DNA from 2 places in the Streptomyces pluripotens genome. Region 2 is predicted to be linked to the other one. Evidence: riboswitches for the same ligand, from Rfam matches in the RefSeq annotation. Region 2 holds a riboswitch; the other holds the start of a gene.
What was found. A riboswitch is a leader RNA that binds a small molecule or an ion and turns the genes downstream of it on or off. The one in region 2 is predicted to bind cobalamin.
Positions count from the first base shown of each region.

Region 1: linked by a shared signal. The riboswitch ahead of LK06_RS06230 (cobalamin biosynthesis protein) and the one ahead of nicT (Nickel transporter NicT) in region 2 are both predicted to bind cobalamin.

Region 1 is NZ_CP021080.1:1,396,259-1,412,065, reverse strand. It holds gene LK06_RS06235 (cobyric acid synthase) at 1-413, opposite strand, end outside; gene LK06_RS06230 (cobalamin biosynthesis protein) at 410-1,354, opposite strand; cobalamin riboswitch at 1,455-1,595, opposite strand; gene LK06_RS06225 (hypothetical protein) at 1,817-2,044, opposite strand; gene LK06_RS06220 (inorganic phosphate transporter) at 2,076-3,335, opposite strand; gene LK06_RS06215 (lysozyme) at 3,464-4,234, opposite strand; gene LK06_RS06210 (class II aldolase/adducin family protein) at 4,427-5,155, shown strand; gene LK06_RS06205 (alpha/beta hydrolase) at 5,438-6,565, shown strand; gene LK06_RS06200 (hypothetical protein) at 6,736-8,154, shown strand; gene LK06_RS06195 (VOC family protein) at 8,173-8,586, opposite strand; gene LK06_RS06190 (ABC-F family ATP-binding cassette domain-containing protein) at 9,077-10,675, shown strand; gene LK06_RS06185 (helix-turn-helix domain-containing protein) at 11,011-11,232, shown strand; gene LK06_RS06180 (enoyl-CoA hydratase/isomerase family protein) at 11,350-12,153, shown strand; gene LK06_RS06175 (hypothetical protein) at 12,213-12,938, opposite strand; gene LK06_RS06170 (Asp23/Gls24 family envelope stress response protein) at 13,027-13,497, shown strand; gene LK06_RS06165 (hypothetical protein) at 13,574-13,768, shown strand; gene LK06_RS06160 (Asp23/Gls24 family envelope stress response protein) at 13,773-14,144, shown strand; gene LK06_RS06155 (DUF6286 domain-containing protein) at 14,144-14,824, shown strand; gene amaP (alkaline shock response membrane anchor protein AmaP) at 14,830-15,411, shown strand; gene LK06_RS06140 (SDR family oxidoreductase) at 15,773-15,807, opposite strand, start outside.
Region 2 is NZ_CP021080.1:3,103,904-3,119,710, forward strand. It holds gene LK06_RS13875 (ATP-binding protein) at 32-529, shown strand; gene LK06_RS13880 (DUF397 domain-containing protein) at 628-897, opposite strand; gene LK06_RS13885 (hypothetical protein) at 1,608-2,078, shown strand; gene LK06_RS13890 (DUF4232 domain-containing protein) at 2,223-2,732, shown strand; gene LK06_RS13895 (DUF2786 domain-containing protein) at 2,747-3,880, opposite strand; gene LK06_RS13900 (Clp protease N-terminal domain-containing protein) at 4,098-4,868, shown strand; gene LK06_RS13905 (bifunctional 3'-5' exonuclease/DNA polymerase) at 4,951-6,666, shown strand; gene LK06_RS13910 (AfsR/SARP family transcriptional regulator) at 6,687-9,953, opposite strand; gene LK06_RS13915 (glycosyltransferase family 2 protein) at 10,404-11,261, opposite strand; gene nicT (Nickel transporter NicT) at 11,479-12,600, opposite strand; cobalamin riboswitch at 12,628-12,816, opposite strand; gene LK06_RS13925 (ArsR/SmtB family transcription factor) at 12,898-13,254, shown strand; gene LK06_RS13930 (HAMP domain-containing sensor histidine kinase) at 13,513-15,054, opposite strand; gene LK06_RS13935 (response regulator transcription factor) at 15,077-15,807, opposite strand, start outside.

The DNA of each region.
Region 1 (15,807 bases), 1.7 Mb from region 2:
GGCGAACCGGCCCCCTCACAGATCACCGCGTCATACGTGCCCCGCAACTCGGCCAGGCAGTCCAGCACCGTGCCGAGCAGCCGCTGTTGCCGCCCCCCGTGGTAGCCGCGTGCACTCAGCTCGCCCACCGGCCTGCCCAGCAGCACCACCTGGCTGCTCTGCTCACCGCCCGGTTTGAGCAGCACCGGATTCATCAGTGCCGTCGGCTCGATCCGGCACGCCTGGGCCTGCATGGCCTGGGCCCGCCCGATCTCCGCGCCCTCCCGCGTGACGAAGGAGTTGAGGGACATGTTCTGCGCCTTGAAGGGCGCCACCTTCACACCCTGACGCACCAGCCACCGGCAGATGCCTGCCGTCACGACGCTCTTTCCGGCATCGGAGGTGGTGCCGGCGACCAGCAGACCACCGTTCACTTCCCACGTCCCTTCACGAGGAGGCGCACGGCGACGGTGGCGCCGAGCGCGAGCAGGCCGACGCGGCGGGAGAGCCGTACGGCCCGGTCGATGTCGGTGACCCGCACCGCACGTCCGGCGACGCCGTTGAGTACGGGGCGGTGTTCGACCCGGCCGCCGTAGGAGAGGGTGCCGCCGAGCCGTACGCCGAGGGCGCCCGCGAAGGAAGCCTCCACCGGTCCCGCGTTGGGGCTCGGATGCCGGGCCGCGTCCGCCCGCCAGGCCCGTAGGGCACCCTGGGGATCGGGCCCGGCGAGTGCGGCGAGGACCGCCGTCAGGCGGGCTCCGGGCCAGCCGGCGAGGTCGTCGAGGCGGGCCGAGGCCCAGCCGTAGCGCCGGTAGCGGGCGGATCGGTGACCGACCATGGCGTCGAGGGTGTTGACCGCCCGGAACCCGAGGAGCCCCGGCACTCCCGCCACGGCTCCCCACAACAGGGCGCCCACCACCGCGTCGGAGGTGTTCTCGGCGACCGACTCGACCACGGCGCGGGCGATCCCGTCGGCGTCCAGTGCCTGCGGGTCCCGTCCGCACAGATGGGGCAGCCGCGCCCTGGCCGCCTCGATGTCCCCGACCTCCAGGGCACGTTCGATCGCGCGGGCTTCCCGGACCAGTGAAGTGCCGCCGACGACGGCCCAGGTGGCGGCGGCGGTCAGTGCGGCGGAGGCGGTGGGAGAGGGACGTGCGGTGCGTGCGGCGGCGGCGCCCAGGGCGACGGCGCCGCCGGCGCACACGGCCGTGTGCAGCGCGCCCCAGCCGCGGTGGTCGTGCCACAGCACGCGTTCCACGGTTCCGGCGGCCCGTCCGAACACGGCGACCGGATGCCCGCGGCGCGGATCGCCGAGGAGCAGGTCACCGAGAAGGCCGGCGGCGGCGCCGTACGCGTAGGAGCGATCGGCACCCATCGGCTCAGCCAGCCGTGGGCGCAGGGGTGGGCCTGGTACTGGTCCTCGATCGGCAGCCGAGCATGATGCGTGTCCTCACTCAGGGTGTCCGCGCCCTGGTTCGACGAGATCCGGCGGTGAGAGTTCCTGGCTCCCGGGGGTTCTTCCCCGGTGACAGTGGCGGGACCGCGCCGGATTCGCACCGGCTTCCTCTTCTGCCGCCGTACATGGCCTGGGCAGTCCACCACGCGCCCGGAAGGGCCGTCAACTTGCTGTTGACCTGCACGGGGAGAGTGTGCCGATCCCCACACCGCGGGGCGGACGGGGCATGTGGTGGGGCGGGTACGAGCGGGACGGCGAGGCACGCGGAGCCGAGCCGGCCCGGACACGCACGCCAGAGATGTACAAGGCTCCCCTGCGCGGCAGAGCCGGAGGGGAGCCTGTGGAGTGGTCGTTCGGGCCTGGCCGTGGGAGGCCGGTGGGTCAGCCCTTGCCCACGATCAGGTAGATGCCGTACGCCACCGCCGCCGCGCAGGCTGCGAAGCAGGCGTAGGCGCCGGTGATGGCCAGGGCGGCGGAACCGCCCTGGGCTACGGCCTTCTCACGCCGCGACAGGCCCGCGATGCCGAGGGTGAACAGGGCCACCAGTCCCACGGTGACCACGAGGCTGACGCCGAAGACGGAGCCGATGGCTGCCCAGTCGATCTTCATGATGCTTCCTTGTTGAACCAGGTGCTCGGGGTCAGACCGCTGCGGTCGGCGGGGTCGCCGGAGCGGCGGAGGTCGATTCGGCGACCGGGGCCGCGATCGTGGCCGTCAGGTCCTCGGTGACCGGGCCGGCCGGAGGCGGGGTCACGGCGGCGATGGCGGTGGTCACCACGCCGGCCGGCTCGCTGTCGTCCTCCACGACGTTGGTGTGGTTGACGACCTCGCGGCGGGAGATCTTCCAGATCGCGGTGCTCGCGGCGACCAGGAAGACGGCGACGGCGGCAGTGCCCCAGTTGCCCAGGTCCGTGATGGATTCGGCACCCGCGCCGACCAGTGCGGCGGCCGGGAGGGTGAGCACCCAGGCGACGGTCATGCGGGTCGCGGTCGACCAGCGGACCACTCCGCCCTTGCGGCCCAGGCCCGCACCCATCACCGAGCCGGAGACGACGTGGGTGGTGGAGAGCGAGAAACCCAGGTGGGAGGAGGCCAGGATGGCGGTCGCGGCACTGGTCTGGGCGGCGAAGCCCTGGCGCGGCTCCAGGTCGGTCAGCCCCTTGCCCATGGTGCGGATGATGCGCCAGCCGCCGATGTAGGTGCCGAGCGCGATGGCCAGGCCCGCGGAGAGGATCACCCAGGTGGGAGGGTTGGAGCCGGGGGCGATGGCACCGCCGGCGATCAGCGCGAGGGTGATGATGCCCATCGTCTTCTGGGCGTCGTTGGTGCCGTGGGCGAGCGAGACCAGGCCGGCGGAGGCGATCTGGCCGGCGCGGTAACCCTTGCGGGTGGCTTCGCCCTCGGTCTCGGCCTTGCTGCCGATGCCGTAGGAGAAACGGGTGGCCAACATGGCCGCGACACCTGCCACGACCGGTGCGGCGACCGCGGGGAGCAGCACCTTGGTGACCAGGACGCCACCGTGTACGGCGCCGAAGCCGGCGGAGGCGACGGCTGCGCCGATCAGGCCGCCCATCAGGGCGTGCGAGGAACTTGAGGGCAGGCCCACCAGCCAGGTCACCAGGTTCCAGAGGATCGCGCCGACCAGCGCGGCGAAGATGACCTCAGGACGTATGCCGGTCTCGTCGACGAGACCCTTGGAGATCGTGTTCGCGACCTCCACGGAGAGGAAGGCGCCCACGAGGTTGAGGACGGCGGACATCGCGACCGCGATCTTGGGCTTCATGGCGCCTGTGGAGATGGTGGTGGCCATCGCGTTGGCGGTGTCGTGGAAACCGTTCGTGAAATCAAACGCGAGTGCGGTTACCACCACAATCGCGAGGATCAGCGAGAAGCTTTCCATTTACCCAGGCAATCGTTCGAGGTCATTGGCTGGACGAACGTAGGTAACCTGGGTGAACGGAAGGTGAACTGGGGCGGGCTGCAGGGTGTCCGCGGTGGGGGTTGGGGTTCCGCTTCTCAGCCGTCGACTCAGGCGCCCCTTGGCCTTTGACCTCGCGCGAAGGTCCGCAGCTGGGTTGGCGACCCGTTGAAGAGATTCTCGTCACCCGGCAGTTTGCCCTGGCTTCCGTACTGCCAGAACGTCCAGTACCGCCAGCCGCCTGGTAGCGCCCCGGGCCGCGGGGTCCCGTGTCGGGCGATCCACAGGGCGTGGGAGGAGGAGAAGGCGCGGCTGTTGCCGGTGCAGAGCTTCCACCACTGGGTCGTCGTGTAGATCACCGGCCGGCGGCCGGTGCGCCGCTTCATCTCGTCGCTGAAGGACCGGATCCAGCGGACCATGCGCGCCTTGCTCAGTCCGTAGCACCTCCGCTTCGGGTTGTAGGGGTTGTACTCGATGTCCAGCGCGGGCGGCAGCGTCCGTCCGTCCGCGTGCCAGTCGCCGCCGTGCCGCACGAAGTACGCCGCCTGCCGAGCGCCGGAGGACCGGTCCGGCCGGGCGAAGTGGTACGCACCGCGGAACAGGCCGGCCTTGCTCGCTCCGGCGTACTGGCGGGAGAAGTAGGGATTGCGGTAACCCGTGGACTCGGTCGCCTTGACGTAGACGAACCGTGCGCCCTTCGACCACGCCGCGGGCCAGTCGACGCGCTTCTGGTGGGACGACACGTCGTGCCCCCGGGGCAGTCGTGCTGCCACTTCCGGTGGCCCGGCCGCCGCGGCTGCGGGAGCTGCGAGGGCGAGTGCTGCCGTGGCCGCCGTGAGGGCACCGGCGCGGCGGCGGAGGGGGGTGCGTACACGGGCCATGCGTCGTCTCCCCGAGGTGGCGGGCGAAGGGTCGCCGAGCGGGCAGGAGGGATCATCGGAGACCTCATGATGATCGGATCAGTGGCATTTTCTGGTGATTCACTGCGGTTTCCACTCGTACGGGGGTACGGCTTCCAGCCCGAGTCACCTGGTCGGATCACCCGGCGCCGACCCGGCTGGCAGGATCCCGGCATGGCTGAACAACGACGGGACCCGGCTGCGGAAGCGGCAGGCGGCGGAATGACCAGGACGGCGCGGGAAACAGCGGGGGAAACGACACGGGAAACAGCACACGTCTGGGCTGCGCTGGTCGAGACGGCGCGCCGGACCGTCGCCGACGGGCTGGTGGTCGGCACCTCCGGCAACGTCTCCGCCCGCGTCGGCGACCTCGTGCTGGTCACCCCGTCGGGCGTCCCCTACGACCGGCTCACCCCGGACGACATCACCGGAGTCGACCTCGCCGGGCGCCAGGTGCTCGGCAGTCTGGTGCCGACCAGCGAACTGCCCATGCACCTCGCCATCTACCGCACCACCGACGCCCACGCGGTCGTCCACACCCACGCCGTGCACGCGACCGCGGTCTCCACGCTCGTGCCCGAACTGCCGCTCGTCCACTACATGGCCGCTGCCCTCGGTGGACCGGTCCGGGTCGCTCCTTACGCCCCGTACGGCACGGACGAGCTGGCCGGAAACATGCTCCGCGCCCTCGACGGCCGCTCCGGCTGTCTGTTGCAGAACCACGGCGCCATCACCTACGGCGCCACCCTCGACCAGGCCTACGACCGCACTGCCCAACTGGAGTGGATGTGCCGTCTGTGGCTGACGGCGTCCTCCCTGCCGGGCCTGACACCTTCCCTGCTGACAAGGGCACAACTGACCGAGGTGGGAGAACGCCTGAAGGGATACGGCCAGCAGAGGTGACGTCCGTCGTCGGGCGGGCTCTGCGTTCCTCACCTCGCTCTTCCCCTGATCCCGCCCGATCTGGTCCTTCCTGACCCTTCCGGATCTGCTGGTCCCCGGTTCCTCCGGTCAACCCCGATCCCCGCTTCCGTCCCGCTGATCAGCTCGTCCCGATCGCCCCACCCACGGCCCGGCTCCCCGCGCACGCCGTCGGCGGTGCCGGGCCGCGCCGCGCCACCGCGGCCGTCACCCTGCCTCGTCCTTCCGCTGGCCGGTGACGTGAACCCCCACGACACTGGACCCGTGCGCACAGTCAGAGCGACCGCCGCCGTGGTCACCGCGGTACTGGCCTCCGGTGCGGCTTCCGTGGCCGCCGGGCGGCTCGCCAGTGACGCCGCACTGAAGGCACCGGCGGGCCGTCCACTGCCCACCGAACCCCGCCTCACCGTGCACGGCACGGCCGCCGGCCGGATCACGCTCACCCGCGATCTGGCCGCCCTGCGCCGTGGCACCTACGGACTCGCCGGTGACGGCTCCCACGCGGTCGTAGGGCCCGTGCTGGAAGCGGCCCAGCACTCGGCCGACACCGTGGTACGGCGCCTGGAACGCGTCACCCACGGCACCTTGACCCCCGGTGACGCGGTGTGGCTCACTCCGAACGTCTACGTCGGCAACCCGGGTACCGCCCTCGGTCTGGACCACGCCGACATCAATGTGCCGGGCGAACTCGGCTCCCTGCCCGCCTGGTTCCTGCCCGGCCACCGGGACATCTGGGTGATCGCCGTGCACGGGCTGGGCACCACCCGCGAGCACGCCATGAACCTGATGGGATTCCTGCACGACCGCCGCCTGCCGGTCCTCGCGCTCGCCTACCGCGGTGACCTCGGCGCCCCACGCTCGCCGGACGGCCTCAACCACCTCGGCGAGACCGAATGGCGGGATGTGGACGCGGCGATTCGCTACGCCGTCCGCTACGGCGCACGCCAGGTGGTTCTCCTCGGCTGGTCCACCGGCGCGACCATGGCGCTGCGCACCGCCGAGCACTCGGCGGTGCGCGAGCGCGTCGCCGGGCTGGTCCTCGACTCACCGGTGCTGAGCTGGGAGTCCACGCTGCGGGCCCTTGCACGGGCCCGCCACACCCCGCAACCACTGCTTCCGCTTGCGGTGCGGGCAGCGCAGGGTCGGGCCGGACTGCGCACCGACCGGGCGCCCGGTACGGCCGCCCCGGGCCGGCTCGCCGCGCCCACCTTGATCATGCACGGTCCGGACGACCAGGTGGCCCCGTGGGAGTTCTCCCGCCGCCTGGCGCGGCAGCGGGCCGATGCCGTCACCCTGCACACCGTCCGGGGCGCCCCGCACGCGGCGATGTGGAATGCGGACCCGAAGGCCTACGAAGAGCGTCTGCGCCGTTTCCTGACCCCGCTGCTGTGAGGACCGCCCGGCTCCCCGTCCCAGCCTCGCCCACCAGTTCCGTTTAGCGCTGTACTGCTGGCCTGATCACAGCTACTCGCCCCCATCCGGACCCGGTGCGTTGGCCAGCCCCGTTGCCCCCCGTGACATTCCGTTTGGGTTTTCGGACCGTCAACCGGAAGACTGCACCCGTGACGTCCCGTATCCCGCGCGACTCCAGGCTTCGACTCGTCCGACCCCGACCCCTGGCCGCCGCCCCCAGAGCCGTGAACCAGCGGCACCCGCACCGCCCCGCACCCCGGCCGCCCGCGGGTACCCCCGCCGCAGCAGAACTGGCCGGAATGGCGCGCACCGGCCTGGCCGGCGCCGTCCGTGTCGCCCGCTGGGCCGACGCCGCCCTCGGCCCCGGCCGGGAGGGGGCCACCACCGACGGCAAGGCCACCCTCTCCGACGCGACCGCCGAACGCGCCGCCACCGACCTCGGGCTGATCGCCGCCCAGGTCCGCGCCGACTGGGACACGGCCCGCCTCGCCGGACTTGTCGAGGTACATGGCGACAGCGCACGCCCCGGCTGGCGGCTGCGCGCCTGGGACCGCGACGACAGTGCCGTGCTGCGTGGCTGGGTCGCCCTCTTCGACGCCTGGTCGCTCGCCTGCCCGGAACCCGAGGGACAGGAGCCGGCCGCCGTCGCCGAAGTCGTCTCGGCCATGCCCCAGGTGCTCTCGTTCCTCCAGCTGTCCGCCGGACCCGTTCCGGTTGCGCAGCTTCTCGACCTGCTCCAGCAGCGGGTCACCGAGTTGCGCACCAAGCGCTGCGAGGTTCCCTATGAGCCCGGCACCGAACAGTCCGCGGGCTCGCCGGGGGCGACGAACGAGGTCACCGCCCCGGACACCCCGCTCGCGCCCTTGCTCGACTGGGCGCTGCGGGCCCTCGCCTCCGTCGGCGCCCTCACCTACGGCGACGGTCAGGCCACGCTCACCGCGCTGGGCAACTGGGCGGTGTGGGTCAAGCTGGAGCAGATCTGCGTGGCCGCGCAGAGCCCTGCCGGAAACATCGAGCAGTCCGCCGAGGACATGCTCCGCGGCTGTGCCCACCTTCGCCCCAACGCGGCCCGTGCCGAGTACCGTGCCTGGCTTGCCGCCCGCCCCGTCGGCAGTGCCGTCGGTGAGCTGATCGGCGCCGCCCGGGGCGACGACGCCCTGCTGCGGGGCCTGGCCTTCGAGGCCCTGCGGGTGGTCGGCGCCCCTGCCGAGCCCGATGTGCGGGCCGTGGTGGACGAGTCCGTCCTGCGGCCGTACGCCTTGCTGTGGCTCGCCGAGCATGACGGCGCCGACCCTGAGGACGCCCATGAGGTCCTCACCCGGGAGGAGGCCACCTGGCTGTGGGTCGACACCGCCGCGGCCGTCGCCGACCACGGCGAGGCGCCGATGCTGGTGCGGCACCTGGAGGCCGCGGTGCAGCCCACGGTCCCCCAACTACTCGACGAGGTCCGCGCCGTCGGCCATCCGCGCACCGTGCAGGTTCTGGTCGCCCTCGCAGCCGCCCACCCCGACCCGGCCCTCGCCAAGGCCGTGCGCCGGGCCGCCTTCCAGGTGCACACCGGAGGATAGGGGCCGGGAGGAGCCGGTTCAGGTGCCGATCTCCGGAACGTACGTGCCGAAGCTCCAGATATTGCCCTCGGCGTCCCGGGCCATGTAGTCCCGCGAGCCGTAGTCCTGGTCCGTCGGGGGCATGAGGATCTCCACCCCGTGCTCCACGGCCCGCTGGTGGTGAGCGTCCACGTCGTCCACGACGATGTACACCGCGGCGGGCCCCGCGTCCTTCATCACCGTGTCGAAGCGGCCACCGCGGCCCTTGGAGCCGAGCATCACCGCGCCGTTTCCCTGAACCAGTTCGGCGTGCATCACCTTGCCGTCCTCGGTCTCGTACACCGAGAGCTCGGTGAAGCCGAGGGCCTCCGTGAGCTGGCTGATCGCCGCCTTCGCGTCCGTGTAGAGCAGTGAGGGGTAGATGCTCGGCCGTCCACCGCCGGTGCCCGCCATGCCGATCGCTCCTTCATGTGTCTTCGCGCGTGGGATCCGTCGCTTCCGAGTCTTGCAGCCGGCACTGACCGCAAGAGGAGCATCAACGCCTCGGCGGCACGTGTCGCACTGCTCCATGTCGCCGGTCCGCCGGGGCCGCCGGACCGGCGGAATCATCGTCGCTGTCGCTGTCGCTGCTGCGTCGATCCGTGCGCGGGGACCGCCCTGGCCGAGCAGCTCGCTGCTCTGGACGTCCTGGGCCCGATCACCCCGGACCGACCGCACCCCGGCGGTGGTCCACCGACGTGCGGTCCGAACCTGCTGACCTGGGCCTGTGCAGGCACGAACGCCAAGCACGAAGGCATGCGAAATGACGGCGGAAGCGGGCGTGAAAACCGCTTGCACGGCCCCGTTAGACTTGGCCCATGGCCATTCTCCTCGCGCATTAGACGGCGGGAACGTCCTCAGCCGCCGCCCACCCGCCAATCCCGTTACGCCCAGGAGTATGTCCGTGATCTCCGCCTCTGGTATCGAGCTGCGCGCCGGTGCGCGCGTCCTCATCGAGAGCGCCACCTTCCGTGTCGCCAAGGGCGACCGCATCGGTCTCGTCGGCCGCAACGGCGCTGGGAAGACCACCCTCACCAAGTGCCTGGCCGGTGAGGGCATCCCGGCCGGTGGCACCATCACCCGCTCCGGCGAGGTCGGTTACCTCCCGCAGGATCCACGCACCGGCGACCTGGACGTCCTCGCCCGTGACCGCGTTCTCTCCGCGCGTGGCCTCGACGTGCTGATCCGCAAGATGCGCGAGAACGAGGAGCGCATCGCGAACGGCAAGGGCGCCACCCGGGAGAAGGCGCTCAAGCAGTACGAGCGTCAGGAGACGGAGTTCCTCACCAAGGGCGGCTACGCCGCCGAGGCCGAGGCCGCCACCATCGCCGCCGCGCTCAACCTGCCCGACCGGGTGCTCGGCCAGCCGCTGCACACCCTCTCGGGTGGCCAGCGTCGCCGCATCGAGCTGGCCCGCATCCTGTTCTCGGACGCGGACACCCTGTTGCTGGACGAGCCGACCAACCACCTCGACGCGGACTCGATCATCTGGCTGCGCGACTACCTGAAGACCTACCGCGGCGGCTTCATCGTCATCTCGCACGACGTCGACCTGGTCGAGACGGTCGTCAACAAGGTGTTCTACCTGGACGCGAACCGCTCCGTGATCGACGTCTACAACATGGGCTGGAAGCTGTACCAGCAGCAGCGCGAGGCCGACGAGAAGCGGCGCAAGCGCGAGCGTGCCAACGCCGAGAAGAAGGCCGCCGCGCTCAACGCACAGGCCGACAAGATGCGTGCCAAGGCCACCAAGACGGTCGCCGCGCAGAACATGGCCCGCCGCGCGGAGAGGCTGCTCGCCGGCCTGGACGAAGTCCGGCAGTCCGACAAGGTTGCCAAGCTCCGCTTCCCGGAGCCGGCGTCCTGCGGCCGGACCCCGCTGATGGCCGAGGGCCTGTCCAAGTCGTACGGCTCGCTGGAGATCTTCACCGACGTCGACCTGGCCATCGACAAGGGGTCCCGGGTCGTCATCCTCGGCCTCAACGGTGCCGGCAAGACCACTCTGCTGCGCCTGCTCGCGGGCGCGGAGGAGCCGGACACCGGCCGGGTCGTCCCCGGACACGGCCTCAAGCTCGGCTACTACGCGCAGGAGCACGAGACCCTGGACGCCGACCGCACGGTTCTTCAGAACATGCGCTCCGCCGCCCCCGACATGGACATGGTCGAGGTCCGCAAGGTGCTGGGCTCGTTCCTCTTCTCCGGCGACGACGTCGACAAGCCCGCCGGTGTCCTCTCCGGTGGCGAGAAGACCCGCCTGGCCCTCGCGACCCTGGTGGTCTCTTCCGCGAACGTGCTCCTGTTGGACGAGCCGACCAACAACCTTGACCCGGCGAGCCGCGAAGAGATCCTCGGAGCCCTGCGCACCTACAAGGGTGCGGTGGTCCTCGTCACGCACGACGAGGGTGCCGTCGAGGCGCTCCAGCCGGAGCGGATCATCTTGTTGCCGGACGGCGTGGAGGACCTGTGGGGCTCCGACTACGCGGATCTCGTCGCCCTGGCGTGATCGAAGGGCCGATCCACTGAGTATGGATCATTCGGCCGATCCGTGATCCATCATCTGTGTGAGATCTCCTCGTATCGAGGTGTGTCGTACACGGATTTTCCGTCCGATCCCCCGGCAGCCGGGGGATCGGACGTCTCACATCCCTGACCTGGCACTTTGTGAATCCACTCGCTCGGCCTCGGCGACACGACCCGCTGGAATTGCTCGTTCCGCTTGTGGGGATGTGCCCCGGTCGTCACAACGATGTCTCACCGACCTTGCCGAATGGGTGGCCATCACGCCCTGGAGGGGTGATCATGAGGAGACCAGAGCGCACTTCCCATGAGGAGGCACGGGTGGCCGAGACTCTGAAGAAGGGCAGCCGGGTGACCGGCGCCGCGCGCGACAAGCTCGCGGCAGACCTGAAGAAGAAGTACGACTCCGGTGCGAGCATTCGGGCGCTGGCCGAGGAGACCGGCCGCTCGTATGGCTTCGTACACCGGATGCTCAGCGAGTCGGGCGTCACGCTCCGTGGGCGTGGCGGAGCGACCAGGGGTAAGAAGGCCGCATCGTCCTGACTCCGGGCGGCCCATCGGCTTCGATGGTGGCCACCCGGTCGGCGCGCTGATCGACCGGGTGGTTACTGTGCAGTCACTTAGCTTTGCTCTGCTGACCGCACCCATCGGAGGCGCCCCATGGCTTCGCCCGACCAGGACCTCGCTCCCGCACTCGACAAGGACGGCGTACGGCTCACCGTCGACGACGCACTCGCCACGGTGACGCTGACCAATCCGGCCAAGCGCAACGCCCAGAGCCCCGCCCTGTGGCGGGCGCTTGCCGAAGTTGGGCAGCTGCTACCCGGCTCCGTCCGCGTTGTGGTGCTGCGCGGCGAGGGTGCGTCCTTCTCCGCCGGGCTGAACCGGCAGATGTTCACCCCGGAGGGAATCCCGGGCGAGCCGACCTTCATCGATCTCGCACGTCGTGACGACGCCGAGCTCGACGCGACCATCGCCGAATACCAGGAGGCGTTCACCTGGTGGCGGCGCAGCGACATCGTGTCCATCGCCGCTGTCCAGGGCCATGCCATCGGAGCAGGGTTCCAACTCGCACTCGCCTGCGACCTCAGGGTCGTCGCGGACGACGTGCAGTTCGCCATGCGCGAGACCAGCCTCGGTCTGGTCCCCGACCTGACCGGCACGCACCCGCTCACCGGTCTCGTCGGATACGCCCGCGCACTTGAGATCTGCGCGACCGGGCGGTTCGTCGGCGCCGAGGAGGCGGTGAGCTGCGGGCTGGCCAATCTCGCGGTGCCCGCTGGGGAACTCGACGGCGCGGCGCGGGACCTGGCAGCGGCGCTGCTCGCCGCGCCACGGGACGCGGTGGTGGAGACCAAGGCGTTGTTGCGGGGTGCCACCGACCGTACCTACGACGAGCAGCGCGCTGCCGAGCGCGCCGCGCAGGCCCGCCGCCTGCGCGACCTGGCGGGCATCGGCGAGTAACCGCGCCCCGAACCGTCCGGTTGGCCGCCGGCAGTCCCAACGCCGACACGGCATCGCGGTCAGCCCACCACTGTCACCAGCACCGCCACCGTTGGCCGGTCCTCCAGTGCCTCCCGTACGGCCGCGCGGACCCGCCGGGCCACGTCCAGCGCCCGGTGGTCCGCGCTCACCGCCAGTTCCACGCGCACATGCCGGTGTGGCAGTTCGGCTTGTCCTGTGTACTCCGAAAACTGCACCGCCCGGCCGGTACCGCCGAACGAACCCCGCAGTCCGGTCACCCCCGGGACGGACAGCGCGGCTGCGGCCACCCGGGCTTCGTCCGGGCCGGCGGCTTCCCGGGCGGGCGCCGGCCGCGGTCCGCGCACCGCCCCGGCCTTTCGCCCGCCCGTCTCCAGCAGGTCCGTCACCCGTAGGTCGACCTCCGTCACCGCCAGACCGAGCCGCTGCGTCGCGGCCGAAGCCAGTGTGAGCCGAAGCCTGGATGCCACCGCCGGCAACGGCTCTGCGGCCGTCGCCGCGAAGTCCGCCGTCACCCGCAGCTCTCCCGGTGACAGCGCCCCGGGCGGAGCCGGTACGACAGGCTCACCCACGTCCTCTGGGTCAGCGTGGGCGATGCGCAGCGCGCCCAGCTGCGCATTCGGCGCCTCGACGGCCGCGGCGTGCCCCAGCACCGCTCCGGTCGCCTCCTCGGTGATCCACGCGCCGTCGTGCGGGCCGCCGAGCGGAAGCAGCCTGCCCAGCCCCACCTGCCACCGCACTGCCTGTGTCCACCGCTCCGCCGTCATTCCTCCAGCCTGCCGCATCCCTGGCGCACAGCCGGGCAACCTTGCCTACGGTGGTGGGAGGACGACGAACCGGAAGGGACGTACGGCTATGACGGAGATGACGACGACCCCAGAGGGCGACCGCGAGCCGCAGGTGTCCACCCGCAAGACCACCCGGCGCGGTGGTGGCGATCCAGCGACCCGGGGGCGAACGACCATCGCCGACGGCGTCGTGGAGAAGATCGCGGGCCTGGCCGCCCGAGACGTCGTCGGTGTCCACACCATGGGCAGCGGATTCGCCCGCACCTTCGGCGCCGTACGCGACCGGGTGCCCGGCGGCGGCAAAGCGGTGACACGGGGGGTGAAGGCCGAGGTCGGCGAGGTGCAGACCGCGCTCGACCTGGAGATCGTCGTGGACTACGGCGTTTCGATCACCGAGGTGGCACGCGCCGTAAGGGAAAACGTGATCGCCGCCGTGGAACGCATGACGGGACTCGAAGTGGTCGAGGTCAACATCGCGGTCAGTGATGTCAAGTTGCCCGAGGAAGAGGACGAGGAACCGGAGCCCCGGATCCAGTGAGACCCCCGTCCCGTGAGATGTGGCGCAGGCCCTCGCCACGGATCCGCTCACACGTCCGCCGAACTGAGGAGCACGCATGAGCATGGCCGTCATCGGCATGATCGCCGGGATGCTGCTGGGGTTCGCCGGGTACTTCGGCGGGTTCGGCGCCTTCCTACTGGTGGCGGCGCTGGGTGCCGTCGGATTCGTCGTGGGCCGGTTCGCGGAGGGCGACCTGGAACTGGGCGACTTCTTCCGCACCCGGGACGACCGGCGCGACCGGCGGCGGTGACCCGGTGAGCACCGAGACCGGCACGGTGCGCCCGGCGTCGGCCCTCGTGCCACCGGGCGAGCGCGGCGCCACCCGGATCGCCGACCGGGTCGTGGCGAAGATCGCGGCACGGGCCGCCCGCGAGGCGCTCCCCTCGCCACCCGGTGAGGCGGCTGCCCCGCACGCCACGGTCGTGGTCCGGCACGACGCCGCCCGCATCCGGGTCCACCTCGAACTCGGTTATCCCTGTGACGTCGGGGCCCGATGCGCCGCGGTCCGCCGTCAGGTCGTCGAGCGGGTGTCCGCGCTGGCGGGCATGGCGGTGCCCGAGGTCGCCGTCCAGGTCGAACGGTTGCACCTGGCACCGACACCCGGCACCCTCCAGGGGAGGGCGTGATGAACGAGCCGCGCCGTACCCCGACCCGCGACGGCACGCACGACCAGACCCACGACCAGACCCACGACCAGGGCAATGACCAGGGCGTCGGAAAGGCACATGACCACACGCCCGGCGCCGGCGGGCCCGCGCCCGCGGGCAGCGGCCGGTTGTGGTCGTCGCGCCGCGTCCCCGCCGGCACTGCCGCTCTCCTCCTCCTGGGCGGCACCGGCCTCCTGCTGTACGACATCGCCGCCGTACGCGTCCACCGTCCCGCGATGCGCTGGCGCCGTGAACTGGCCCGGCAGCTGGCCGAAAGGCACCTGGACGACACCGTGGTGCTGGCCGGCGCGGGCGTCGCAGCCGCCCTCGGCCTGTGGCTGATCGTCCTCGCGGCCACGCCAGGTCTGCGCGGCCTGCTGCCCATGCGGCGCCCGCGCCCCGAAGTCCGCGCAGCCCTCCAACGCGACGCGGCGGCGCTGCTGCTGCGCGACCGGGCCATGGATGTGTCCGGAGTGCGAGCGGTACGGGTGCGAATGCGCCGGAGGAAGGCCGATGTCCGTGCCGTCGCGCACTTCCGCGACCCGGGCGAGGTGCGTACTGACCTGAACACTTCACTTGGTGATGCGATCCGGGGCCTCGGGCTGGCCCGGCCGCCCGCACTGTCGGTGCGGGTGGCACGGCCCGGACGGAAGGGGTGACCGCGATGGGCTCCGGGAGCATCAACCGTGTGCTGCTCGCACTCGTGGGCCTGGTGCTGCTCGTGCTCGGCGGCTCAGTCCTCGCCGTCGGCCTGGGAGCACCGCCGCCCTCCTGGTGGATCCACACCGGTCCGCACGACGTCCTACTCAGCAAGGCCGAACGAACACGCTGGCGGGACACCGACTGGTGGTGGCCGGTGGTCATAGCTGTCCTGGCCGTGGTGCTGCTGCTCGCCCTGTGGTGGCTGACGGCGGTCCTCCGTCGGCACCGGCTGACCGAGATCTTGGTCGACACCGGCGACGGCGAAGGCGCCGTACTCCGGGGCAGGGCCCTGGAGTCGGCTCTGGCACAGGACAGCGCCCGGCAGGAGGGCGTGGCCCACGCCGAGGTACTGCTCCAGGGCCGTCGAACGGCACGCAGGGTGCGCGTTCGGCTGCAACTGGAACCGAACGTGGACCCCGCGACGGCCCTGAACGAGTTCACCGCCCAGGCGTTGAGGCACGCGAGCCGATCGGCCGGCTGGCCTTCACTTTCGGCGGAGGTACGGCTGAGGGCCACCAAACATCGTGCGGAGAGGGTCAGTTGACACGCTTCGGGGAGTGCGCGGAGGTCGGCGGTGCGCTGGGGAAGGGCCGGCCAGCCGTGAAGCCGGTGCCGTCGTCACCCACAAGGGCTTCGAGGATGTTGCGGGACCGGCTGGACGCGGTGTCGCCGAGGTGAAGCGGTACGAGGCCAGCTCGACATCCCGTGACGGACACAGCTCCAGCCTGTTCGCCGACGAGGCCCCCGCGTCGGTTGCCGTGTAGGTGGTGGTCGTTTCGTCGGGGTGACGCTCCGTCACCCCGACCGGCTTCTCCGGCGGCACCACGCAACAAGCCAGCCTGGGGGAGCGGCCGGCGGCGCGGTGGAACGGGCCGGCCGATGGTGGCCGCGCACACGTCCTCAGCTCAGAATCCGTGCCGCATCCCCCCGTCCACCGGCA
Region 2 (15,807 bases):
CAACGACCGCGGATTCCCGGGAGTGCCTCGCATGGGAACGAATGGATCGACCATGCTCAAGCCGTTACGGCAGGGCCTTCCGCCACTGGACCCCGCAACCGCATCCGATGCCGCTTCCTGCGCCCTACCCGCCCGTTACGAGGCGGTGCGAGAGGCCCGGCGCTTCACCCGCCGCTCCCTCGACCAGTGGGACGCCAGCGACCGCTTCGACGACATATGCCTCGTCGTCTCCGAGCTCGTCACCAACGCACTGCGCCACGCACTGCCACCCGATCAGTGCCACGCCGCCGAACCCGGCCCGCCCGTACGGCTGCACCTGGTGCACTGGTCCGATCGGTTGGTCTGCGCGGTGCGCGATCCGAGTCACGAGACACCGGTCCCGGGCGACTCGGACGACTTCTCCGCCGAGTCGGGCCGCGGGCTGTTCCTGGTCGAATCGTTCGCCGACAGCTGGGGTTGGCACCCGCTCGCGGGCCCGCTCAACGGCAAGATCGTCTGGGCCCTGTTCGGGCTCGGACCGGCCGACTGATCCGGCCGGCGGTGGATTCACGCCCGACTTCTACGCGCGTCACCCCACACCGAGGAACCCCGGCGTCGTTTCCGCCGGGCCCACCCCAACCGGGTCGGTCAACTCACTATCAGGTGGTCGAACTCGCCATCCTTGACCCCGAGGAGCATGGCCTCGATCTCCGCACGCGTGTAGACGAGTGCCGGTCCGTCTGGGAACCGCGAGTTGCGTACGGCAACATCGCCACCCGGCAGCCGCGCGAACTCCACGCAGGAACCTTGCGAGTTGCTGTGCCGGCTCTTCTGCCAGGCCACCCCGTCCAGCTGAGTGGCAGCCATGCCGTTGTACACGTCATACCCCCCGTAAACGCCGTCAACGTCGCGGTCCACAGGTCGCTCCCCGGTGGTGCACTGGCTCGTGTAGCCATGGATGCTCTGGTCAACTGACCCGGATCATAACTCCGTTCCCGTGCACTTGCATGAGCAGATGCACGTGCACGCCGAGTGTTCTCGCAATTACAGCTTTGACGTGCGCTTTACCCGAACTGTTCCAGCGTCTGCCCCGGAGCAGGCAGGACATGCACCTTCCCATCCCTCATCCATGATCTTGCACGACGTCAGCCGAGCCGGGGCGCCCGGGGCGCCCCTTTCGCGCACCGGGAAAAGACGCGTACCGGCGGTCTTCTCGTTCCAGGGGCCGAAGATGATGGTCCGGTGCAGGGATTGTCCTGATCCGCGTCCGACCGCCGCAGGGACAGAATCCACTCAAAGTCGTAGGCCAGGACCCACACCTCCACGACACCGGACACACCAGAATCCGGCCGCGGGACGGAGGTCATCTGATACCGATGGCCGACCTCCGGACGGAACCGTTCATACGGACGCAGTCGGTCCTGCACACCCCGGCAAACGGACGCGGGGAAGGCCCACCTGCCGGAGGGGAAAGGGTCCCACCGCGGGAAGGGATTCTGGTCGGAGACAGGAAGTCCTGCCGTACCTGCTGGTAACTTGCTGGGAGCCGTCCAGTTGGGGGCGGCCGGCCGCGACAGCTTGGGGGCTTCCCGGTGACTCCTGCGACTGCGAGAGTACGGAGCGCCGCCGTGGCCACCGGGCTGCTGGCAGGTGCGTTGGCGCTGACTGCGTGCAGCGGCGGCGGCTCGGCCGACCGCTCCTCGACCACGCCGAGCGCGGACACAACCCCAGCGTCTACGTCTGCGCCGACTCCGGCCACCGGCTCCCCGACCGTGTCCGGCGAGTCCGCCACACTCCAGGGCAGCTGGGTCACCGCGTCCGGCGACAAGGTCGTGGCCCTGGTGATCACCGGGCAGGACGCCGGGGCCTTCGCAACCGGCGGAACGGTGTGCAGTGGGACGGTCGGTACCGAGGCCGGCGCACCGACGATCCATCTGACCTGTACCGGCGGCAGCAAGGACCGGGCTTCCGGCAGGGTCGAATCGGTGAGCGAAAAGGTCCTGAAGGTGACCTGGTCGGGCAAGCTCGGCCAGGAGACCTACACCAAGGTCGAGGGCGGCAAGCTGCCCTCCGGACTGCCCAACCCCCTGAAGGGATGATGCTGCGGCAGCGACGCGGCGGCGCCCGGCTCAGCGACGTGGAAAAGCGCCCGAAACAGTGATTCGACGGGGGCGCCGGAACGGTGCCGGAGCCTGGAGGCCATGATGCAGGGACACCGTCACGATCTCGATGGGGACCTGCTCATGCGCGTCATTCCGCTCACCGTCACCGCCCTCGCCGCCGCTCTGCTGCTCACCGCCTGCGACGGCGGCGGAGGTGTGAGCGGCGGCAGTTCGGCCTGCAGAATCGGCGGGGTCTCCGTACAGATCGGGTCGGCGAGCGTGGCCCCGGCCGCCGGGGATACCGGGGAGGTTCCCGTCAGCCTCACCAACCAGAGCACCCCCTGCACCCTGGACGGCTTCCCCGGCGTGACCCTGGAGGCCGGCGGCGTGGCGCACGAGGTGCCGGTCCTCAAGGGGGCCAAGGCCCAGAAGCTGAAGCTCGCCAAGGGTGACTCGGCGTCCTTCACCATCGGCTACGTGCGCGGCGAGGCGGGCGACAAGAGCCACCTGGCGGCGAAGTCGGTGAAGATCAAGCTGCCCGGCTCCGCCACCACCCGCAGTTTCCCGTGGTCGTACGGCCCGGTGGCCCTTTCGAGCACGGGCGACGCACCCAACGCCTCCGTCAGCGCCTTCCAGCGGGTCGGGGACTGAGGTGGCACCGGGCCTCACGGCAGCCGTGGCCGGCCCTCGACCCGGGCCCGGTCGGCCGCCGCAGTGCCCTCCGTCCAACCCGCCGCGTCGCTCACGCCGCGCAGCCGGGTCGTGCTGGTCTCGGGGAACATGCGTTCCACCCGGTCGGTAACGGCCATGGCGCGCGTGGCCAGCACGGGCAGCAGATCCCGGGTGACCTGGGTCTCGGTGACGGCCGCAAGCCTGTCGCCGACCCGGTGGGCGTAGGCGGCGAGAAACGACTGCCGGAAGGTCTTCGTCCGTCTGCGCCCGCCTGCTCTCTGGACGGCCTCCGCCTTGGTCAGTGCATGCATGGCCTGCACCAGCAGTGAGACGTAGAGCAGTTCCACCGCCTCCAGATCCGCCTCGAAGCCGACGACCGTGGAGAAACCCAGCGGTTCGTTCCACACCGCACGGCAGTGGTTGGCGGTGGCCACGGCGTCCAGCAGGACCGCCTTGGGCTGTTCGTACGGCGACTCGACCCCGATCCGACAGGCACGGGGCGCATCCGGGACGGGTGCTTGGGCGGCGAGCAGTGCCTCGTCGACGCTGTGTCGTGCGATGAGTTCCTGCGCCTTCGCGCTGAGCGCCTCCGCCTCCTCGGGGTACCCGGTCGCCTCCGCCTTGGCCAGCAGCGCGCGGATGCGGGTGAGCATGCGGGAGGCGGCCGGACCGGGGGTACCGCGCATCTCCTCCTCAAGGGGTTCCAGGGCGGGAAGCCTCAGCAACAGGCGGTACAGCTCCAGGACGGTGGTGGCATGCGAGAAGCGGTCGACCTCGCGGGCGGGTTCTTGCGGAAGGGACTCCAGCTGGGCGGCCCAGCGGCGCCCACGCGGGCGGTCCCGCCCGGCCTGCGCCCGGATCAGCGCGACAGCCAGGCGGACGTGCTTCTCGGCCAGCTCGCGCCGCACCAGCCGTATGACATCAGCGGGCTGCCAGCCGCGCTGCCAGGCCGCGGTCACGAACTCCTCGCCCCGCCGCGTGACTTCGGCGTCCGCCGCACGATCGGTGGCGAGCAGGGACGCGCCGGTGTCGAGGCCGGTGTCGGTGTCGTCGTAGAGGGCGGCGCGGAAGGCCCGCTCGACGGTACTGGCAGTGCTGGTCACATCGTCGATCGTGCCACGGCCCACCGACGACCTCCCTCGGCCGTCCACAACCTGTGGACGACCGACGCTCCGGCGCGGGCCGCACCGCGGCCGGCCCCGGAGTGGACGCCCACGCCGCTCAGCCACCGGAGGCGCATTCCAGGGCCAGGGCCAGGGCCTCGGAGCGGAGCAGGGAGCGTCGCCCCCTCACGCCTGTCAACCATTGGTTGACGGGCGTGAGGGGGCAACCTACGGTTGACACATGGCGACCAATCCGAACGTCACAGCATCCGTGCGCCTCGACGACCTCATCGGGGCCATCAAGAAGGTTCACTCCGAACCCCTCGCACAGCTCCAGGACGCGGTGCTCGCGGCCGACCACCTAGGGGATGTGGCCGACCACCTCATCGGTCACTTCGTCGACCAGGCCCGCCGCTCGGGGGCGTCCTGGACCGAGATCGGCAAGAGCATGGGCGTGACCCGGCAAGCGGCACAGAAGCGGTTCGTGCCCAAGGAGTCCGCCGGCCTCGACCCCGCCCAGGGCTTCAGCCGCTACACCCCCCGGGCCCGGAACGCGGTCATGGCCGCGCACCACGAGGCGGTAGCCGCCCACAATCCCGAGGGCCGTCCCGAACACCTCGTCCTCGGGCTGCTCACCGAGCCGGGGGGCCTCGCCGCGGCGGCCGTCACCGCCCAGGGCGTCCCGCTGGACTCGGTGCGGCAGGCTGCGTCCGCCGCGCTCCCGCCCGCCGCGGACGAGGTGCCCGAGTTGATCCCGTACGGCCCCGAGGCCAAGAAGGTCCTGGAACTCACGTTCCGCGAGGCCCTGCGCCTCGGCCACGACTACATCGGCACCGAGCACATCCTGCTGGCGCTGCTGGAGCAGGAGAACGGCCACGGGGTGCTCAACGGCCTCGGCATCACCAAGGCGGCCACCGAGGAGTACGTCGGCAACGTACTGGCGGCGCTGCTGGAGCAGCAGAAGGCGGCAGTCGACACCACAACGGCGGGCCCCGCCCGCCCCGAAGGATGAAACCGCAGGCCCAAGGGTTGCCAGCCCGTTGCCGACGTCGCCGGCGGACCCCTTGTCAGACCCTCCTGCCACACTCGCGGTCATGACCGACCGGTGGGCGCTCGCACCGGCCGAGGACGGCGGCGTGGACGTCGCACCCCTCGGCCCGGACGGGCTGCCCGCCGGGCCGGTGCGGCGGGAGAGCGATCTCGCCGGGGCGGTGCGGAGCCGCCCGGAGGCAACACGCTGGGTGTGGCGGTCGACCGTCGAGGTCTACCCGCGCCTGCTCGCTACGGGGGTGCGAGTGGAGCGGTGCTACGACATCGAGGACGCCGAAACACTTCTGCTCGGCCATGAGGGTCGGTACGGCGAGCCACGCTCGGCCGCCGCCGCCCTGGCCCGCCTCCGCGGCGGCCCCGTACCGCCCGACCCGCCCCAGCGCACCGCCGGGCCGGGCGCGCAGTCCTCCCTGTTCGAAACCACTGGCGTCCGCCTGCCCCTCGAAGACCTCCTCGCCGTCTACGGCGACCAGCAGCGCCGGCACGAGCAGACCGACCGCCCCGGCCGGATGCAGCTGCTGACCGCCGCCCAGTCGGCGGGGACGCTGGTGGCCGCCGAAATGAATCACGCGGGCCTGCCCTGGAGCGGCGCGGTCCACCGCAGCCTGCTGCACGATCTGCTCGGCGAGCGGTACCCGGGCGGGGGCGAGCCGCGTCGCCTCGCCGAACTGACGGACGAGGTGTCGGCAGCCTTCGGCCGCCGGGTGCGGCCTGACCTGCCCGCGGACGTGGTCAAGGCCTTCGCACAGGCCGGGATCAAGGTGAAGTCCACCCGCCGCTGGGAGATCCAATCCGTCGGCCACCCCGCCGTCGAGCCCCTGCTGCAGTACAAGAAGCTGTACCGCATCTGGGTGGCGCACGGCTGGTCCTGGCTACAGGACTGGGTGCGCGACGGCCGCTTCCGCCCCGAGTTCCTCGCCGGTGGCACGGTCACCGGCCGCTGGGTGACGAACGGCGGGGGCGCCCTGCAGATCCCCAAGGTGCTCCGCCGGGCCGTGATCGCCGACCCCGGCTGGCGACTCGTGGTGGCCGACGCGGACCAGATGGAACCGCGGGTGCTGGCGGCGATCTCCCGCGACCCCGGTCTGATGGAGGTGGCCGGCCGGGAGAGCGACCTCTACCAGTCCGTGTCCGACCGCGCCTTCTCCGGCGACCGTGAGCAGGCCAAGCTCGCCGTACTCGGCGCGGTCTACGGCCAGACCTCCGGTGACGGTCTGAAGAACCTCGCCGCGCTGCGCCGCCGGTTCCCGAAGGCCGTCGCCTACGTCGACGAGGCGGCACGCGCGGGCGAAGAGGGCCGACTGGTGCGCACCTGGCTGGGCCGGACCTGCCCGCCGGCCGCCGGCTCCGACGCGGAGGCGGCGGCGGAGGAAGCGGGCATCCCCCTCGGCGCGGTCGGCGCTGAGGTGACGGCCGACGCGTCCTCGGACGGCCGGCCCGGCTGGACACCTGGCTACGCCTCCAGCGACTCCCGTGCACGCGGACGCTTCGCCCGGAACTTCGTCGTACAGGGCAGTGCTGCCGACTGGGCCCTGCTGCTGCTCGCCGCGCTGCGCCAGGCCTGCGCGGGCCTCAAGGCCGAGCTCGTCTTCTTCCAGCACGACGAGGTGATCGTGCACTGCCCTGCCGAGGAGGCCGACGCCGTCGTCCGGGCCATCCGCGAGTGCGCCGACCTCGCCGGCCGGCTGACCTTCGGGGAAACACCGGTGCGGTTCCCGTTCAGCACGGCGGTGGTGGAGTGTTACGCCGACGCCAAGTAGGCGGCTCCGCGAGGCCAGGGTCAGCCCGCGAGCAGCTCACGCAGCTCCACCAGCACCGCTCGCTCGTCCGTACCGTCCAGCGCCTCCAGCGCCGCCCTCCAGGCGTGGTACGCCTCCGCCCGCCGCCCCTGCTCGTGCAGCAGCAGTCCGTACTGGTGCCGGGCCAGGCCGCCCATGTAAGGGTCGGCACGGGCATCGGCCCGACGCTGCAGCTCCGCGCACTCACGGCCCGCCCGCTCGCTCTCCCCCAGCTGTCGCAGGGCCCGGACGAGACCGAGCCTGGTCTGGGACTCGCCGTGCCAGTCACCATGGGTGCCGAGGATGCGCCGGCTCTCCTCGAAGTGCCGGGCGGCGGCGGCTGGTTCACCGAGGGTGAGATGGGCGTAGCCGATGTTGCAGTGCGCCGAGTGCTGCACGATGACCGCGTCGAGCGCGTCCCCGATCGCCAGGGAGCGCCGGTGGTGCTCGATGGCGGCGCGAGGATCGGTGTGCTCGTAGAGGTTGCCGAGATGGCTGTGGGTGACGGCCTCCGCGAAGGAATCGTTCAACTGCCGCGAGTACGCGAGACTCTGCCGCAGCGCCTCCTCCGACTCCGCGAACCGGCCGAGCCCCTCCAGCAGCAGCCCTCGATTGTTCAGACAGCGTCGGATCCTGGAGGCCGTACCGAGCCGCCGCCAGATCTGCAGGGCCTGGTCGGTAAGGGCCAGGGCGTCGTTCTGCCGGCCGGTCAGGAAGTTCAGGCCCGCGAGGTCACCGAGCGCGTACGCCTCCGCCGCCGCGTCACCGAGCCGCCGCGCAACACGGACCGCGGCCCGCCCCAACACCTTCATCTCGGCGACGCGTCCGCTGCGCTGGACATAGGGGAAGAGCAGCCGCACCAGCGCGGAGAGGTGGGCGGCTCGGTGTGGGTCGGCCGCGTCGACGTTCCGGGCGACCAGGGCGACGACGTTCTCCAACTCCACCTCACCCCAGGCGCAGGCTTCCTCCACCGACGCGAAGGCCGGCACGGCGGCCACATCCTCGGCATGCTCGGGGGGCTGGGCGAAGATCGGCCGACGCCGGTCGTCCTGGTCGAACCCCGGTTCCACGATCGCGTTGAGCACCCGCTCGGCGACGGCGGCGTACCAGCGGAGGGCGACCAGATCCGGCGCGGACGCGGAGGCCGGGACCGGGACGGGCGCGGTGCTGGTGCCGTGAGCCGGTGTCTGGGGCGGGGCGGGGGTCGGCGTCCGGGGCGGAAGGGGGCGGAGCCCAGCGGTCGTAAAATCCGTACCCGCGACCGTCAGTTCGCGGGCGAAGTCGCGGACCAGGTCGTGCGGGGCGTAGCGGCCGTACGCCGTCTCCTCCAACAGGGCGACGTCGACCAGACGGTCCAGAGCTGCTTCGGCGCGGCGCTCATCGGTGCCGGTGAGGCGGGCGATCAGCGGGGCACCGTAGGTCGGAAGGTCGAGCGCGCCGATACGGCCCAGCGCGAGGGCTGCGTCCCGGTCGGCCTCGCGATCGGCGGCGGCGAGTGCGTCATGGGCCACGGCGAGGGAGCGCCGGACACTGAGATCGTCGTACTCCAGGTGGTGCAACCGTTCACCACTGACCGCCAGTTGACCGGCCAGAACCTCCGGGGTCAGTGCGCGGCGGGCGGCCAACCGGGCGGCGACGACGCGCAGTGCCAGTGGCAGCCGCCCGGTCAGCTCGACCAGGGCGTGGCCGGCGTCCAGCCCCTCGCGACCGCTCACGGCACGGAGCAGGTCCGCACTGTCCTGGGCGGACAGCGGGGTGAGGGGGAAACGCCGGGCGCCGTCGAGGGCGGTGAGCGGCGAACGGCTGGTGACGATCACCGCGCAGCCGGGTCCGGCCGGTAGCAGGGGCCGCACCTGGGCCGCGCCCGCAGCATCGTCCAGCACCAGCAGCATGCGGGCCGGGGCGAGGAGCGAGCGGAGCAACCTGGCTGCGGCATCCGGGCGTTCGGGAATACTGCGGGGCTCGACACCGAGGTCCCGCAGTAGGGAAGCGAGTGCCTGCGCGGCGGTGAGCGGGGTCATTCCGGGGGTGGCGCCGTGCAGGTTGACGTAGATCTGACCGTCGGTGAACCGTTCCCGCAGCATGTGGGCGACGTGCAGCGCCAGTGCACTCTTGCCGACACCGGCCATGCCGCTGACCACGGCGACGGCCGATGCCGGGGTGGACTGCCCGGCCAGGGACCGGGACAGTGCGCGGCATACCTCGGCGCGGCCGGTGAAGTGGGCCGGCGCAGCCGGGAGCTGGGCCGGGCGCGGGGTCCGCCGTGCGGTGGGACGGGAGGCGGGCACCGCGCGGACGCCCTCACCGGCTTCCGGCCCACCGTTCCCGTCGGCTTCGTTCGGCCGGTCGGCGGTTTCGGCAGACCGCCGCGGACCAAGATGCTGTTCCCCCCGTTGCTGCCGTCGTCCCTCGCCGCTCCCCCGCAGTACCTCGGCATGCGCCTCCCGGACCGGCGGGCCGGGCTCGATGCCCAGCTCACCCACCAAGCGGGCACGCAGGTCACGATGGACGGCCAGGGCCTCGGCCGGACGGCCGGTGCGGTGCAGGGCGAGCATCAGCTGACGGTGGTACGCCTCGCGCAGCGGATGATCGGCGACCAGAGCAGCCAGCTCGGGAACGAGCGCGGTGGCCCTGCCACCGCCCAGGGCGAGTTCGGCGTCGTAACGCCACTCCAGTAGGAGCAGCCGCGCCTCCTCCAGGCGCTGCACCAGGGCGACGCCGCCGAGTTCCGCGGACAGCCCGCTGAACGGGGTGCCGCGCCAGAGTGCGCGTGCGCCCAGGCAGGCATGCACGACACCCTGCCAGTCCCGCCGGGCGTGCGCCGCACGTGCCTCGGCGACCCGCGCATCGAACACGTGCACGTCCAACTCACCGTGGTCGACACGCAGCAGATAACCCGGCGCTACGGCCCTGAGCCGCTCGGGATCGTCCAGGAGCCGACGCAGCCGGGCGACGTGGTTGTACAGGGAAGCCTGCGCGGAGGCAGGCGGCGCCCCGCCCCACAGGACGTCCTTTAGCGACTCGATCGACACGACCCGGCCAGGCTCCAGTAGCAACGCGGCCAGCAGAGCGCGCACTTTGGGGCTGCCGACCGCACGGACCTCGGCGTCGGGGACCTCGGCGACGGCCGGTCCGCAATCAGCGCCAAAGGCGCTGCCGGCGGCCTGCGTCAGGGGGCCGTCCAGGGTGTCTCGGGAGAGTGTGTACGGCGGTCGGCCGTAGAGGACCGGTGGCCCCAGCAGTCCGAACCGCAGCCCGCGCCGCCGCATCTCGCCGCTCCACTGCCTTCCCGCCCGGCTGGGATCGGCCGAGTTCCGCGGCAGATGTGCACCTGCCGCCCACTGGCGGATTTCCGCCCCATCCACAACGGCTTCCCGCCACCTTCGTTCGGTCGACCCGGTCCTGGACCCGCCTGCCTGAGGCCCTCTTCCGCTCCCACGGAACGAATTCCGGCCAACCGGCCCTTGACGTCCGCCGAACCGTTGGCCACATGTTAGCGATCTGTTGGCGCATTCTGATCTGATCATTTCATCGGAGCCGGTTCGACGGCGCGCGCGTCTATCGCGTAGCTCGGGGGAGTGTCGCCGCAGGCCGGCTCCGGGGACGTACGGGGCCCCGGTCGGCGGAGGTGAACGACCGGGGCCCCGTCCTGCCCCCTTCCACGACCCGTGCCCTCCACGTTCCTCCCCGTGCTCGGTTCCCGGCCTCGCAGGCCGGACTCAGATCACCGGCGGACGCCCGAGCCGGGTAAGCCGCCACACCGTTCGCCAGCGCATGGGCCGTCGTTCCCCGGCCGGCTCCCGCAGCCCTTCCGCGAACCCGCCGAACCACGCCTTCAGCCCGGCCACGGAGCGGGTGCGGGCGAGGGTGAGCAGCACCCACACGCCCAGGTGCACGGGGACGAGCGGCAGCGGCAGCCGGCGCCGGACGAGCCAGACACGGTTCCGGGCGTTGACGCGGTAGTAGATGGCGTGCCGCGCCGGCGAGGTCTTGGGGTGCTGGAGCAGTAGTTCGGGGGTGTAGCGGATCTTCCAGCCGGCGTCGACGGCCCGCCAGGCGAGGTCGGTCTCCTCGTGCGCGAAGAAGAACCGGGCCGGCCAGTCCCCGGTCTCGGCCAGCATCGCCATCCGCAGTGCGTGCCCGCCGCCGAGGAAGCCGGCGACGTATCCCCCGCGCATCGGGTCCGACCTGCCCACCCGGGGAACGTGCCGCTGCTGGGTCTCGCCCCGCTCGTCGGCGATGCGGAAGCCGACGATGCCCAGGCGGGGCTCGGCGGCGTAAAGGTCTCGTACGCGCCGCAGTACGTCGGCGTCGACGAGCAGCCCGTCGTCGTCCAGTTCCACGACGACATCGACGTCCCCGTACTCCCGCAGCCGCGCAAGCGCGGTGTTCCGGCCGCCGGGGCAGCCGAGGTTCTCCTCGACTTCGATGGTGGTGACCTCGCCGGGCAGGGAGAGACGGCTGGTGAACTCCGGCAGCCGACAGCCGTTGCCCACGATCACGATGCGGGCGGGGGCGAGATCCTGCTTCGCCACGGACTCCAGCAGGGCGTCGACCTCTGCCGGCCGGTTCCCCATGGTCACCACGGCGACGGCGATCCTCAGCTCCACCACGTTCCTCACCCATCCGGCCGGCGGCGGCACCGCGTCCCGACCGCCCGGCGCCCGCCGTTCACCAAGATGTTGCCTCACGGGTGCAGGTTCACCTGACAGCGATTCACTTGGCGACCTCTTGAACTCGTCTTACTCCGATGTCCTCCGGGTTTGTCGGTTCGTTCACCATGCGGTGGGACCGTCAGCGGGGGTCGGCCGTGCGAACGCTCCAGCGCTCCTCGACCCTGGCCAGGCGCCAGTAGGTGATGGCCGCGGCCCAGACGACCACGAACAGGCCGACGATGACATAGCCGACGTTGTCCAGGTCCAGGCCCGCGATCCAGCCGGTGACGTCATCACGTAGGCCGAGTTTGTCGTGCAGGACGCCGACCAACTCGATCGTGCCCACGAAGAAGGCCACTGCGATGGACAGGCCGGTGATGGTGAGGTTGTAGAACACCTTCCGCACCGGGTTGGAGAAAGCCCACTGGTAGGCGAAGTTCATGAACGTGCCGTCAAGGGTGTCGAACAGGCTCATGCCCGCCGCGAACAACAGCGGAAGGCACAGCACCGCGTACCAGGGGAGCCCGGCGGCGGCACCGTTCCCGGCCAGGGCGAGCAGCAGGACCTCGGTGGAGGTGTCGAAGCCGATACCGAAGACGAAACCGAGCGGGAACATCTGCCCCGGGCGCCGGACGGACCTGGTGAGCCGGCCCAGGATGCGGTTCATGAAGCCGCGCGAGTCGAGGTGGGCCTCCAGCTCCGTCTCGTCGTAGTGCCCGGCGCGCATGGCCCGGAAGACGCGCAGGATGCCGAACAGCGCGACGAGGTTGAGGGCCGCGATGAGGTACAGGAAGGAACCGGAGACCGTGGTGCCGACGGCGCCGAGGACCTGATGGGTCCGGGAATCGTCGTTCATCAGGGTGCCGGCGAGCTTCGCGCCACCGGCGACCAGCACGGCCATGACGACGACCACGCTGGAGTGCCCCAGCGCGAACCAGAACCCCACCGAAACCGGCCGCTTGCCGTCGGCCATCAGCTTGCGGGTGGTGTTGTCGATCGCCGCTATGTGGTCCACGTCGAAGGCGTGCCGCATGCCGAGCGTGTACGCCGTCACGCCCAGGCCGATGCCGAACGCCTTTGTACCGACCTCGTAGTGATGCGGAATCACGAGCAGGAACAGGATCCCGAACGCCACCACGTGCAGTGCGACGATCATGGCCAGCAGACCGGCTGTCCGGACGGTGTCCTCGCGGCGCCAGCGGAAGGAGTGGGGGGTGGACGGGGCGGCGGTCGTTTCGGACACGCCTTCGGACACGGTCATACGTTCACGCTCCAGCACCTCGTGGATCAGCTTCGTGATGCCGTGGCCGGTCTCCTGGCTGACGGGTCGACGCGCCCGCCCCTGCCTTCCCGGCTGTGTGGCCAGTGGCGTGTGTGGGGCGGGAACTTCCCGATCACAGTGGCGAGGGCCGCTCCGGACTGAGCCCTTGAAGGGCCGGCACCGGTCTTCCCGAACACCACGGCCCGTTCACCCTAGAAGGCAGTGGGTAGTGACTGCAAGGCTGCACAGTTGAGCAGGTATAGCGGGAACGCGAGGGGAGGCTGCGATGATGGCTCCATGCATCTCGTCCCCGCGGAACGTGCCGGGCAGCGCACCATCGACGGTCACCGGGTCTGTGACGCCATCGCCGCCATCGGCGAGCCCGAGCGCGTACGCGCCTGGGCGGACCGCTTCTCCCTGCTCTCCGACCCCGGACGTCTGTCCTTGCTGCTCGCCCTCCACCGGGCCGGCCCGATCTCCGTGTCCGACCTCGCGGTCGCCACCGGGATGAGGGACACCACCGTTTCCCAGGCCCTGCGTCTGCTGCGCACCGCGGGCATCGTCGAGGGCCTGAAGGACGGGCGGATCGTGCGCTACCGCCTGGTCGACGGATCGATCTCCGGGCTGCTGGAGCACTGCGTGGGATCCGACTGAGGCACACCCGGGCATACGGACAGCAGGAACCGTGATGAGCAGCCTCCCGACCGGCGCACCGGTATCACCGCACGCCGATGGAGTGATCTGAGCGGCCTCGCGAAGGGGTCGTCCCTGCAGGGTGACGGCTCCGGGCCAGGGGCCTCACGTCACGTCCTGCCCCCGCACACAAGGTCGCGATGCCCTCATGACGGGACCGTGCGCTGGCCAGCGTCCCCCGTCTGAAGACCTCGGCAGGGGGCGCTGCCCCGTCGGGCCTCAGTGTTGTTTCGCCGAGGGGAGGCGGACGCGGAAGAGGGTGCCTTGACCGGGGGTGCTCTCCAGGTCGACGTGGCCCGCGTGGGCGGTGACGAGGGCGTGGACTATGGACAGGCCGAGGCCGGCGCCGTCAGTGGGGGTGGTGCGGGTGCGGGCGGGGTCGACGCGGTAGAACCGTTCGAAGACACGAGCGGCCTGCTCGGGGGTGAGACCGGGGCCGCGGTCGGCGACTTCGAGGACGCCGTGACCGTCAAGGGTGCCGACGCCGATGCGGACCGGGGTGCCGGGTGGAGTGTGGGCGACGGCGTTACCGACGAGGTTGGCGACCACTTGGCGCAGCCGGGCCTCGTCACCAAGGACGGGGGCGGGGCCGGGCGGGGTGCCCAGGTCGCCTGGGCCGGTGAGGGTGACCGGGCGTCCGGGGTCCAGGGCAGTGATGTCGTGCAGGGCATCCACCGCAAGGGTACGCAGGTCCATCGGGGCGGGTTGGACCGAGCGCTGCTCGCCCATCCGTACCAGGGTCAGCAGATCCTCGACGAGGCCGCCGAGGCGTACGGCCTCGCTCTCGATACGGGCCATCGTGCGTTTGACGTCCTCCTCGTCGACGAGTGCGCCCATCAGGTAGAGCTCGGCAAAGCCGCGGATCCCGGCGAGCGGGGTCCGCAGCTCGTGGCTGGCGTCCGCGACGAACCGCCGCATCTGCTCCTCGGACTCCGCGCGGGCCGCGAAGGCCGACTCGATCTGGGCGAGCATCACGTTCAGTGCCGAGGACAGCCGCCCGGCCTCGGTGCGCGGCGAAGCCTCGGGCATCCGGTGGGACAGCGGGCGGCCCGCGGCTATCTCGGTGGCCGTCGCCTCGATCAGCCGCAGCGGGCGCAGACCGGCTCGTACCGCGAACCAGGCGGCCAGTCCGAGCAGGGCCGCCACCACACCACCGATCAGGAGGAAGGCGGTGCTCAGGTGATCGGTGGTGGAGTCCACCTCATCCAGGGAGGCGGAGACCACCACGCCGACGGGCAGCGGCGCGGCCACGTTCGCCGAAGGGGAGGAGTCGGTGGCAGAGGTGCCGTCCGTGGTCACGGCGGAGGCCGCGACCGGCACGATGAGGACCCGCCAGCTGCCACCGTGGTCGCTGGCGACGTCGAAGGGCTTGCCGAGGTGGGCCTGCAGGGAGGCCGCATCCATCCGGGGCCACACCGGGCGGGGATCACCGGCGGCGACGGGAAGGCGGAACTGCTCGGAGACCCGGCCGTCCGCCGCCACGAAGGCGACCACGAACTGGCTCGGCAGCCATGACCCGTGCCTGTTCGAATGGACGAAGCGTGGCTCCGGCACGCCGTCCGTGCCCAGGCGCGCGGCGAGCGACTGCCCATAGCGCTCCAGCTGCCGGTCCACCCGTGTGACCAACTGGCCGCGGACCGAACCGAGCACCACCATGTCACTGACGGTCAGCCCGAGCAGAACCAGGGCCAAGGAGAGCAGCATCAACCGCGACCGCAGGGACACCGCCGACAACCGCAGGCCCCGCGCCCGGGTGGTCAAGGCACGCGGGTTCACCGCGCCCTCAGCCCTGTGTCGGCGGGCGCCGCAGCACGTAACCGACGCCGCGCACCGTGTGGATGAGCTTCGCGGCCCCGTCCACCCCCGAGTCCACCTTCCGCCGTACGTAGGAGATGTACGACTCGACGATGCTGAGGTCACCGCCGAAGTCGTACGCCCACACGTGGTCCAGGATCTGCGGCTTGGAGACCACCCGGTCGGCGTTGGCCATCAGATACGCGAGCAGTTTGAACTCGGTGGGGGACAACGACACCGGCCGCCCGGCCCGGATGACCTGGTGTCCGACCGGGTCGAGTTCCAGGTCGCCCGCCACCAGCCGTCCGTCGTCGGTGGGTGCCCCGGTGCGCCGCAGGATCGCCCGGATCCGCGCAATCAGTTCCTCCAGGCTGAACGGCTTGATGACGTAGTCGTCGCCGCCGGCCGTCAGCCCACTGATCTTGTCCTCGACGCCGTCCTTCGCGGTGAGGAAGAGCACTGGCAGCCGGTCGGTCGCACCGCCCGCCGTCCGGGAGGAGTGCGGCCCCGAGTCCTCCCACAGCCGTTTCGCCACCGCGAAGCCGTCCATGTCGGGCAGCATCACGTCCAGGACGACAAGGTCGGGGCGCTCCTGGGCGACCGCCGTCAACGCGTCCGCTCCGGTCGCCGCGGAGACGACTCTGAACCCGGCGAAACGCAGGGACGCCGACAGCAGTTCCCGGATGTTGGGTTCGTCGTCGACCACCAGCAGACTGGCCT